3 regions of the Enterobacter ludwigii genome follow, and region 3 is predicted to be linked to each of the others. Evidence: predicted binding sites of a transcription regulator. Region 3 holds the regulator's gene; each other region holds the start of a gene.
What was found. The regulator PurR, encoded in region 3, represses purine synthesis genes. The targets are predictions, from matches to a motif close to CANGCAAACGTTTGCNTG.

Region 1 (3,110 bases), 2.1 Mb from region 3:
AGCCTGCCGTGAGGGCGATCAATTTTTCTCAGGCGGGAAAACGAGGTTCAGAACAATCGCGGTGATACCGCCTGCCGCAATGCCGGAAGAGAGCAGGTTTTTCACCCAGTCCGGGGCAAACTGCAGGATCAGCGGTTGCTGTGAAACACCCAGACCCACGGCCAGCGACAGGGCAATGATCATGATGGCGCGGCGGTTCAGCGGTTCGCGAGAGACGATACGTACACCAGAAGCCGCGATGGTCCCGAACATCACCAGCGTTGCGCCGCCCAGCACCGGTTCAGGTATATGCTGCACAAAACCGCTTACCGCCGGGAACAGGCCGAGGACGATCAGCATCAGCGCCACCACAAAACCGACGTAGCGGCTGGCAACGCCAGTCAGCTGGATCACGCCGTTGTTCTGGCCGAAGCAGGAGTTCGGGAAGGTGTTGAAGACTGCAGAGACAAACGAGTTCAGGCCGTTCGCCAGCACGCCGCCTTTCAGGCGTTTCATATACAGCGGGCCGGAGACCGGCTGCTCGGAGACATCAGACGTGGCGGTGATATCGCCAATCGTCTCCAGCGAGGTGATCATAAAGACCAGCATCAGCGGCAACAGCAGACCCCAGTCAATGCCCAGGCCGTAGTACAGCGGCGTTGGAATGGTGATCAGCGCACTGTTGGTCTGCGGGGTATTCTCCGGCAGCATACCCAGCGCCCAGGCCAGCAGATAACCGGCCGCCATGGCGATCACCAGCGATGCCACACGCAGATACGGGTTACGCTGACGGTTTAGCAGAATAATGATTGCCAGCACCACGCCGGCCAGCAGCAGGTTTTTCGGTGCACCAAAAGTGTGGTCGCTCATTGCCGCATAACCGCCACCGATGGAGGTCAGGCCAACCTGAATCAGCGACAGGCCAATGATCATCACCACCACGCCGGATACCAGCGGCGTGATCACGCGGCGCGCCAGGTGCAGTACCCGGGAGATCACCATCTCGGTGCAGCTGGCCAGCATCAGCGTGCCAAACAGCGCCGCCATCATGGTCGGAACATCCGCGCCGCCGGTTTTGAGGGCTGTACCGCCCATGATCAGCGGTGCGACGAAGTTAAAACTGGTGCCCTGGATCGACAACAATCCAGACCCCACCGGGCCCCACGCTTTAATTTGAATAATGGACGCCACGCCGGAGGCAAAGAGGGACATACTGATGATGTGCTGTGTATCCTGAGCCGGTAAACCAAGCGCCTGGCAGATCAGCAGCGCCGGGGTGATCACCGCAACGAACATAGCCAGCAGGTGTTGGCAGGCGGCAAAAAGCGTCTGAGGAAGAGGCGGACGGTCTTCAAGGCGGTAAATCAGTTCGCTATTTTGCTTCTGCGCAATCGGTTGCGCATCGGGAGACTCAAGGGTGTTAACGGACATCGGCGGCAATCCCACGGTGGAAAAGCGGGCATTTTATCTGACCACCTGGTAAAAGCAAACGATTGCCAACAAAAAAAAACAAGAAAATCTGCCGCTGTGAGCAGGTTTTCTACAACCCATGGGGAAAAAAAATTACACTTTTTGCGCCGGCGGCTCATGACGAGCGCAAGCCGGCCCAGGATAACGCCGCGTGTGTATGGAACACGCGCATAACAGGAGCCTTTTATGATTCATCTCGATACGTTGTCGACCCTTGTTGCCGCAACGCTGGTCTTACTGCTTGGCCGTAAGCTCGTACACAGCGTTTCCCTTCTGAAGAAATACACCATTCCTGAACCTGTTGCCGGCGGACTGCTGGTGGCGCTGGCCCTGCTGGTGCTGAAGAAAAGCATGGGCTGGGAAATTGATTTTGATATGTCCCTGAAAGATCCGCTGATGCTGGCCTTCTTTGCCACCATTGGCCTGAATGCCAACCTGGCGAGCCTGCGGACGGGTGGCAAAGTGCTCGGCGTATTTCTGATCGTGGTGGTAGGACTGCTAGTGATGCAAAACGCCATTGGTATCGGGATGGCCACGCTGCTGGGGCTGGATCCGCTGATGGGGCTGCTGGCCGGATCAATAACCCTCTCTGGTGGCCACGGTACCGGGGCGGCGTGGAGCAAGCTGTTTACTGAGCGCTACGGCTTTGAAAACGCCACCGAAGTGGCGATGGCCTGCGCCACCTTCGGTCTGGTGCTGGGCGGCCTGATCGGCGGGCCGGTGGCGCGGTATCTGGTGAAGCACTCTGGTACGCCAGACGGAAGACCGGACGATGAGCTGGTGCCCACTGCCTTTGAAAAACCCGACGTCGGACGCACCATCACTTCGCTGGTGTTGATTGAAACTATCGCGATGATTGCCATTTGCCTGACGGTGGGCAAAGTGGTTGCGCAATGGCTGGCAGGTTCAGCGTTCGAGCTCCCGACGTTTGTGTGCGTGCTGTTTGTCGGGGTGTTGCTGAGTAACGGTCTGGCGCTGATGGGCTTCTACCGCGTATTTGAACGTGCCGTATCGGTGCTTGGCAACGTCTGCCTGTCGCTGTTCCTGGCGATGGCCCTGATGAGCCTCAAGCTCTGGGAGCTGGCCTCACTGGCACTGCCGATGGTGGCTATTCTGGCCGTTCAGGCGCTGTTTATGGCGTTCTACGCCATGTTTGTGACCTGGCGCATGATGGGCAAAAACTACGATGCAGCAGTGCTGGCGGCGGGGCATTGTGGGTTTGGTCTGGGGGCAACGCCGACGGCTATCGCCAACATGCAGGCGATCACCGAACGTTTTGGGCCTTCGCATATGGCGTTTCTGGTGGTCCCGATGGTCGGGGCGTTCTTCATTGATATCGTCAACGCGCTGGTGATCAAGCTTTACCTGATGCTGCCGATGTTTGCCTGAGATCAGGCGTTGGAATAGCGTTCGGTTTCCGGCATCCAGCGCTCAATTAACGCTGCCGCCTGTTCGGGGTAGCGCTCATGAATATGGCGTGCGAGGCGCTGAACTTCGGGGATCATGTCCTGATCGCGCAGTAAATCCGCCACTTTGAATTCGGCGTTACCCGTCTGACGCGTGCCCAGCAGTTCGCCTGGGCCGCGGATCTCCAGGTCTTTTTGTGCAATCACAAAACCGTCGTTACTGTCGCGCAGCACCTGCAAACGCATCTGTGCGGT
Region 2 (3,110 bases), 960 kb from region 3:
GACCGCCACGCGCGCAGCAGAGGTAGCCGGTGGGGTGGGAGAGACAGGCTTCGCGCCAGGCGTTAATGCGCATCTCACGGGTACTGCCTGCGACCAGGCTATGGCCGAGAGCAAGCGCAGCGTCCGGCCCCTGGCGTTTATAGCAGGTGCCGACGGCGGCGCGTTCATCATCGTTCATCAGAGGCAGGTTGATTGCCGCAGGCATCGCGCCCTGGGCGAATTCGATCGGCGCGCGAACGTCGATTAAAGGGGTATCGGATGCGAGGATCGCGCGATAGTCCGTTCCATCGTTCATGGTTTTTCCAGAAGAAAACTAAGCTGCAATGGGCGGGGATTGTACGCCGGGGAGGGGGAAGGTCAACTCCCCGGCAGAGGAGTATTACTTAAGCTTTGATTGCGCCCAGATAATTCCGCTCGCGTATTCCGGCGGCAGGAGAGGAATAATCGCTTCCAGCGTGGCGCTCAGACGATCGGTGTCGGTATCGTTCAGGTTCAGGTGACCGACCTTACGACCCGGACGCACCTCTTTGTCATACCAGTGCAGATGCACCAGCGGCAGCTTGAGCCAGTCGTAGTTCAGATCGGTACCGATCAGGTTGATCATCACCGACGGGCTGTTCACCACCGGCTGCGGCAGCGGCAGGTCAGTGATGGCGCGCAGGTGCAACTCGAACTGGCTGATGGACGCCCCGTTTTGGGTCCAGTGACCGCTGTTGTGAACGCGCGGTGCCAGTTCGTTAATCAGCAGACCGGACGGCGTGACAAAACACTCCATCGCCATGACGCCGACGTAACCGAGTTCGTGCATGATGGCAGAGAGCATCTCTTCTGCCTGCGCCTGCTGTTCAGCACTGGCCTGCGGGAATGCAACGCTGGTTCGCAGGATCCCGTCCTGATGCAGGTTATGCGTCAGCGGATAAAAAACGGTATGACCGTCCTGCCCGCGAGCACCTACCAGCGAGACTTCACCGCTGAAGTTAATGCCCTGCTCAACGATGCACTCCCCGTAGCAATCGTCCGGCAGCTCGTGAGTGTCATCGGCGCGCAGACGCCACTGTCCACGACCGTCGTACCCGCCGACGCGACGCTTCACAATTGCCAGCTCGCCCAGCATTGCAAAAACATCCTTCCACTCGCTTTTATCGGACAACAGCTGCCACGGCGCAGTCGGCAGCCCGAGCTTATCGAACAGTTGCTTTTGCGTTAGACGGTCAGCAATAATGGGAAAGACGTCGCGGTTAACGAAGGCATTGTGACGCGCCAGCTCGCGCGTCAGGGCCGTTTGTGGCCAGCGTTCAATCTCCGCGGTGATCACACTCTGGTGAAACGGCACGGCTTCCGGTTCGTCATCCAGCCCGACGGGCCACACGGCAATACCCAGCGGCTCACCGGCCTGACGCAGCATACGGCCTAACTGACCATTACCGAGGACGCATACCTGCTTCATGCCGCACCCCGCGGGTCCGGATTGTCCAGCACCTCGTCGGTCTGGGCTTTACGCCAGTCCGCCAGACGCTGATGTAACGCTTTATCGTGAGTCGCCAGGATCTGCGCGGCGAGCAGGGCAGCGTTGGCAGCGCCCGCTTTACCAATGGCCAGCGTGCCGACCGGAATGCCACGCGGCATCTGAACGATGGAATAGAGGCTATCGACACCACTTAACGCAGCGCTTTGCACCGGAACACCCAGAACCGGTACCAGCGTTTTGGCGGCAATCATGCCTGGCAGATGTGCTGCGCCGCCCGCACCGGCAATGATCACCTCATAACCCTTCTCTTCGGCGCTTTCGGCGAAGCTGAACAGTTTGTCCGGTGTACGGTGTGCGGAGACCACTTCAACGTGGTGCGGAACATTCAGGATTTCAAAGATTTCGGCGGTGAACTGCATGGTAGCCCAGTCGCTTTTGGACCCCATCACGATGGCGACACGCGCCGGATTATTGCGGGAAGACATGCGTCTTAAAACTCCTGTGGTGCGAAACACACTGCTTTCGAGGGCACAGAGAATAGCATGTAATAGGGGCAAGGAAAACGGTTGCGCGGTTAAAAACTGAGCCGTTGTGGCTCTCAGGAGATAACAAGACAGACCGCGTTCTGGCGGTCTGTTTTATCAGGCATCGATGTGCTTTGATGTGCTTTTGACGGGCGGCACGGTCAGCAGACGTCTTATTTGGTCAGTTCTGCCGTCATGTGAACGCGGTTGTTAAACTGAGCGCTGGTGATTTTGTAAGACGCGCCCTGTTCAGCAGCCTGAGCGGCAATTTTCGCTTCTGCGCGGTCAAGGGTAGAGGCCGTGGCGCTGACGCTCTGAGCAAAAGAACCGAAAGAGATCAGAGAGAGTGCGGCAACTGCAACGAAAGTTTTGATGGATTTCATGGTCGTATTCCTTAAATGTTTTATCTGGGATAGGGCGTGTTGCCCTGATGTGATAAATAATAGGCCGACCATGGGCTGATTAAAATCGAAACAATTTGCCGATATTGTTCAAAAAAATAGAATGATTTTTGACGGGTTAAAACGGGAAAGCGATCAGTTCCACACCGTCAGGCGTGACGCTGACCATAGAACCTTCGCTGTGCCAGGCCCCCAGGACGACGCGGTGGGCCGCTTCGCCGTTGGCGGTAAGGGTATGCACATCGGGACGATGAGTATGACCGTGGATCAACCACTGAACGCGGTGTTTTTCCATGACCCTGACTACCGCCTGGGGATTAACGTCCATAATGGCCATGGATTTTCCGCTGTTGGCGGCCTTACTGTCTGCACGCATTCTGGCTGCGATCCGCTTGCGGATAAACAGCGGCAGAGCCAGGAATAGTTTTTGGATCCACGGGGTATGAACCTTAGCGCGAAACGCCTGATAGCCGGTGTCGTCAGTGCAAAGTGTGTCACCGTGCATGATTAACACCTTTCGGCCATAAAGGTCGAGTACCTGCTCTTCCGGCAGCAGCGTCATGCCGCTTTCGCGGGCGTAGCGCTTGCCGAGCAGGAAATCACGATTGCCGTGGATAAAGAAGCAGGGGACGCCGGAATCGACCAGCGCGTTAATGGCAGCCGCCATCTCACGGTGCAGCGGGTTGGGATCGTCGTCGCCAATCCAGGCTTCAAACA
Region 3 (3,110 bases):
GGCAAGGAGAAGTACAACGCCACCATGGCGATAACACCCAGCACGGCCGTCGCCAGGAACGACATGCGCCAGCCGATCGCCTCACCCAGCCAGGTTGCGGCAGGTACACCGCCAATGTTGGCAATCGTCAGACCCATAAACATGGTTGCCACGGCACTCGCCTGCTTGTGTTTTGGCACCACGCTTGCGGCCACAACCGATCCCAGCCCAAAGAACGCGCCGTGGTTAAGACTGGTCAGAATGCGGGACAACATCAGGGTGGTGTAATCCGGCGCAATCGCGGAGAGCACGTTGCCCAGCGTAAATATCGCCATCAGGAAAATCAGCGCATTGCGGCGCGCGCGGTGTGAAAGCAGAAGCGTCATGAGCGGTGCCCCCACCATCACGCCAATGGCGTAGGCGCTGATGAGCATCCCGGCCGCCGGGATAGAAACATCCACGCCCCGGGCGATAACAGGCAGTAACCCCATCGGGGAGAATTCAGTGGTGCCAATCCCAAAAGCGCCAATCGCCAGGGCAAGCAGGGGAAAATTGATTTTCATGCGTCAACTCCGGATGCCGTGTCATGTCGTGACACAGAACAAAGAAGCCGAAAGCATGACATCAATCACAAAAAATGAGAAGTTAACAAATTGGCAAAAGATTTTTGCCGCAGGCGTAACAATCAGGAAAACTGAGAGGGAGAGAGCTCTCCCTCCGTGTAAATCAGTGCAATGCAGCCGTCAGACCCGCCGCAACAATCAGAGCCAGTACAATAACGGTGGTCACCAGCGAAAACTTCAGATCGTAGCTCATCAATTTTTCTCCTTTTAATCTCCCCACGAAAAGTGAGCCTGCTCATTTTTACACAGTTTAGTTCAAAAATCTTCCTGGATTTAAACTGATAACCACTTTAGCTCTTCCCCTTTTCATCAAGATAGGACAAAATTCCACGCTAAATTTATTAGCGTACCGGCCATTGACCCCCTCCTGACGTCCTGTGTCGTTTTCCCGGCGTGCCGCAATTCAAGATTGCGTGATAAGGGTGAGAGAAGGCAAACGTTTACCTTCAAGTTTTTCAGGAGTTTAGGATATGGTCTGGAGTGACATTTAATGGCAACAATTAAAGACGTAGCAAAACGCGCAAACGTTTCCACTACAACCGTATCACATGTAATTAACAAAACCCGCTTTGTGGCGGAAGAGACGCGCAACGCCGTCTGGGCGGCAATCAAAGAATTACACTATTCACCGAGTGCGGTGGCGCGCAGCCTCAAAGTTAATCACACCAAATCCATTGGTTTGCTGGCAACCAGCAGTGAAGCGGCCTATTTTGCCGAGATCATTGAAGCGGTCGAGAAAAACTGCTTCCAGAAAGGCTATACCCTGATTCTGGGCAACGCGTGGAACAGCATTGAAAAACAGCGCGCTTATCTCTCCATGATGGCGCAAAAGCGTGTGGATGGCCTGCTGGTGATGTGTTCAGAGTATCCGGAGTCCGTGCTTTCCATGCTGGAAGAGTACCGCCATATTCCTATGGTGGTCATGGACTGGGGCGAAGCACGTGCAGACTTCACCGACTCCGTCATCGATAACGCGTTTGAAGGCGGCTATATGGCAGGCCGTTATCTGATTGAACGCGGTCACCGTGAGATTGGTGTGATCCCGGGTCCACTGGAGCGCAACACCGGTGCCGGACGTCTGGCCGGGTTTATGAAAGCCATGGAAGAGGCGCTGATTACCGTGCCGGAAAACTGGATCGTGCAGGGTGACTTTGAACCGGAATCCGGTTACCGCGCAATGCAGCAGATTGTCTCACAGTCGCATCGCCCGACAGCCGTTTTCTGTGGCGGTGACATTATGGCGATGGGAGCTCTCTGTGCCGCCGATGAACTGGGTCTGCGCGTGCCGCAGGACATTTCCGTGATCGGGTATGACAACGTGCGCAACGCGCGCTTCTTTACCCCGGCGCTGACCACCATCCACCAGCCAAAAGACTCGCTGGGTGAAACGGCCTTCAATATGCTGATGGACAGGATCGTCAACAAGCGTGAAGAGTCTCAGTCCATTGAAGTTCACCCGCGTCTTATCGAACGCCGTTCCGTTGCGGATGGTCCGTTCCGCGACTATCGTCGTTAATCTTTTACGGGGCCAGTTATACTGGCTCCCGTAGCCATTCCCGGTTAAGCGTCTCACTGTCTCCCAGGTAATCCAGCAGCCAGGCCATTGCGGGCGACACATCATTTTGTTGCCAGGTGAGGCAACAGGCCGCATCCGGAAAAGGATTTTCCAGCGTCAGTTCAACCCATTCACCGGTGTCGATTCGGGGCCGCGCAAAATGGCCAGGGACCATGGCAACGCACAGCCCTGCGCTGAGGCATGTTGCTGAGGATTCCCAGTCCGGCGCAACCACCCGTCGCTGGTTATCCAGCAGCCAGGTAATGCGTTTGGGCAACGAACGCGAGGTATCTTCCAGCACCAGCGAGGGCCAGTTACGGAGCGTTTCGTCGCTGAGCGGCCCGTCCAGGTCAGCCAGCGGATGATCGCTTGCCACCACACATTTCCAGCTGAGCATGCCCATGTCGCGAAAGGCAAAGCGTCCTCCAACCGGAATCGCCTGCGTGGCACCGATCGCCATCTCTGCCCTGCCATCTGCCAGCGCATCCCATACGCCGTTAAACACTTCCTGGGATACCCGCAATTCGACATCCGAGAAATGGCGATAGAAATCGACAATCATTTGCCGGGTACGTTCCGGTTTTACGATGTTATCCACGGCAATGGAAAGATGTCCTCGCCAGCCGTTAGCGATCTGCTGACACTGTTCGCGGGTGATCTGCATTTTTTTGATAACAGAACGCCCTTCTTTCAAAAACCATGCCCCGGCGGGCGTTAATTCCACATCACGGTGACGCCGTTCAAACAGCGGAACAGCCAGCCATTCCTCAAGCTGACGCACCGTATAGCTGATTGCTGAGGGGACGCGGTGCAACTCCTGCGCTGCACCGCTAAAGCTGCCGTTGCGCGCAACAGCATCGACCACTTCAAGAGAATAATCTGACCACATTTTCTGCCTGCAAAAATTTTGAATGCACTCGCCAAATATTAGCGTTTCACAACCTGCTTTGCAC

Region 1: gltS (sodium/glutamate symporter) is a predicted target of PurR. The motif match lies at 1,462-1,479, and genes of this name have one in related genera.
Region 2: purE (5-(carboxyamino)imidazole ribonucleotide mutase) is a predicted target of PurR. The motif match lies at 2,024-2,041, and genes of this name have one in related genera.

What each region holds. Positions count from the first base shown of each region.
Region 1 covers NZ_CP017279.1:3,317,108-3,320,217, forward strand. The annotation lists gene xanP (xanthine/proton symporter XanP) at 19-1,410, opposite strand; gene gltS (sodium/glutamate symporter) at 1,636-2,838, shown strand; gene recG (ATP-dependent DNA helicase RecG) at 2,841-3,110, opposite strand, start outside.
Region 2 covers NZ_CP017279.1:254,165-257,274, forward strand. The annotation lists gene mnmH (tRNA 2-selenouridine(34) synthase MnmH) at 1-295, opposite strand, end outside; gene purK (5-(carboxyamino)imidazole ribonucleotide synthase) at 380-1,447, opposite strand; gene purE (5-(carboxyamino)imidazole ribonucleotide mutase) at 1,444-1,953, opposite strand; gene BH714_RS01210 (YdgH/BhsA/McbA-like domain containing protein) at 2,166-2,375, opposite strand; gene lpxH (UDP-2,3-diacylglucosamine diphosphatase) at 2,512-3,110, opposite strand, start outside.
Region 3 covers NZ_CP017279.1:1,211,335-1,214,444, reverse strand. The annotation lists gene BH714_RS05810 (MFS transporter) at 1-542, opposite strand, end outside; gene cydH (cytochrome bd-I oxidase subunit CydH) at 706-795, opposite strand; gene purR (HTH-type transcriptional repressor PurR) at 1,093-2,118, shown strand; gene punR (DNA-binding transcriptional activator PunR) at 2,135-3,046, opposite strand.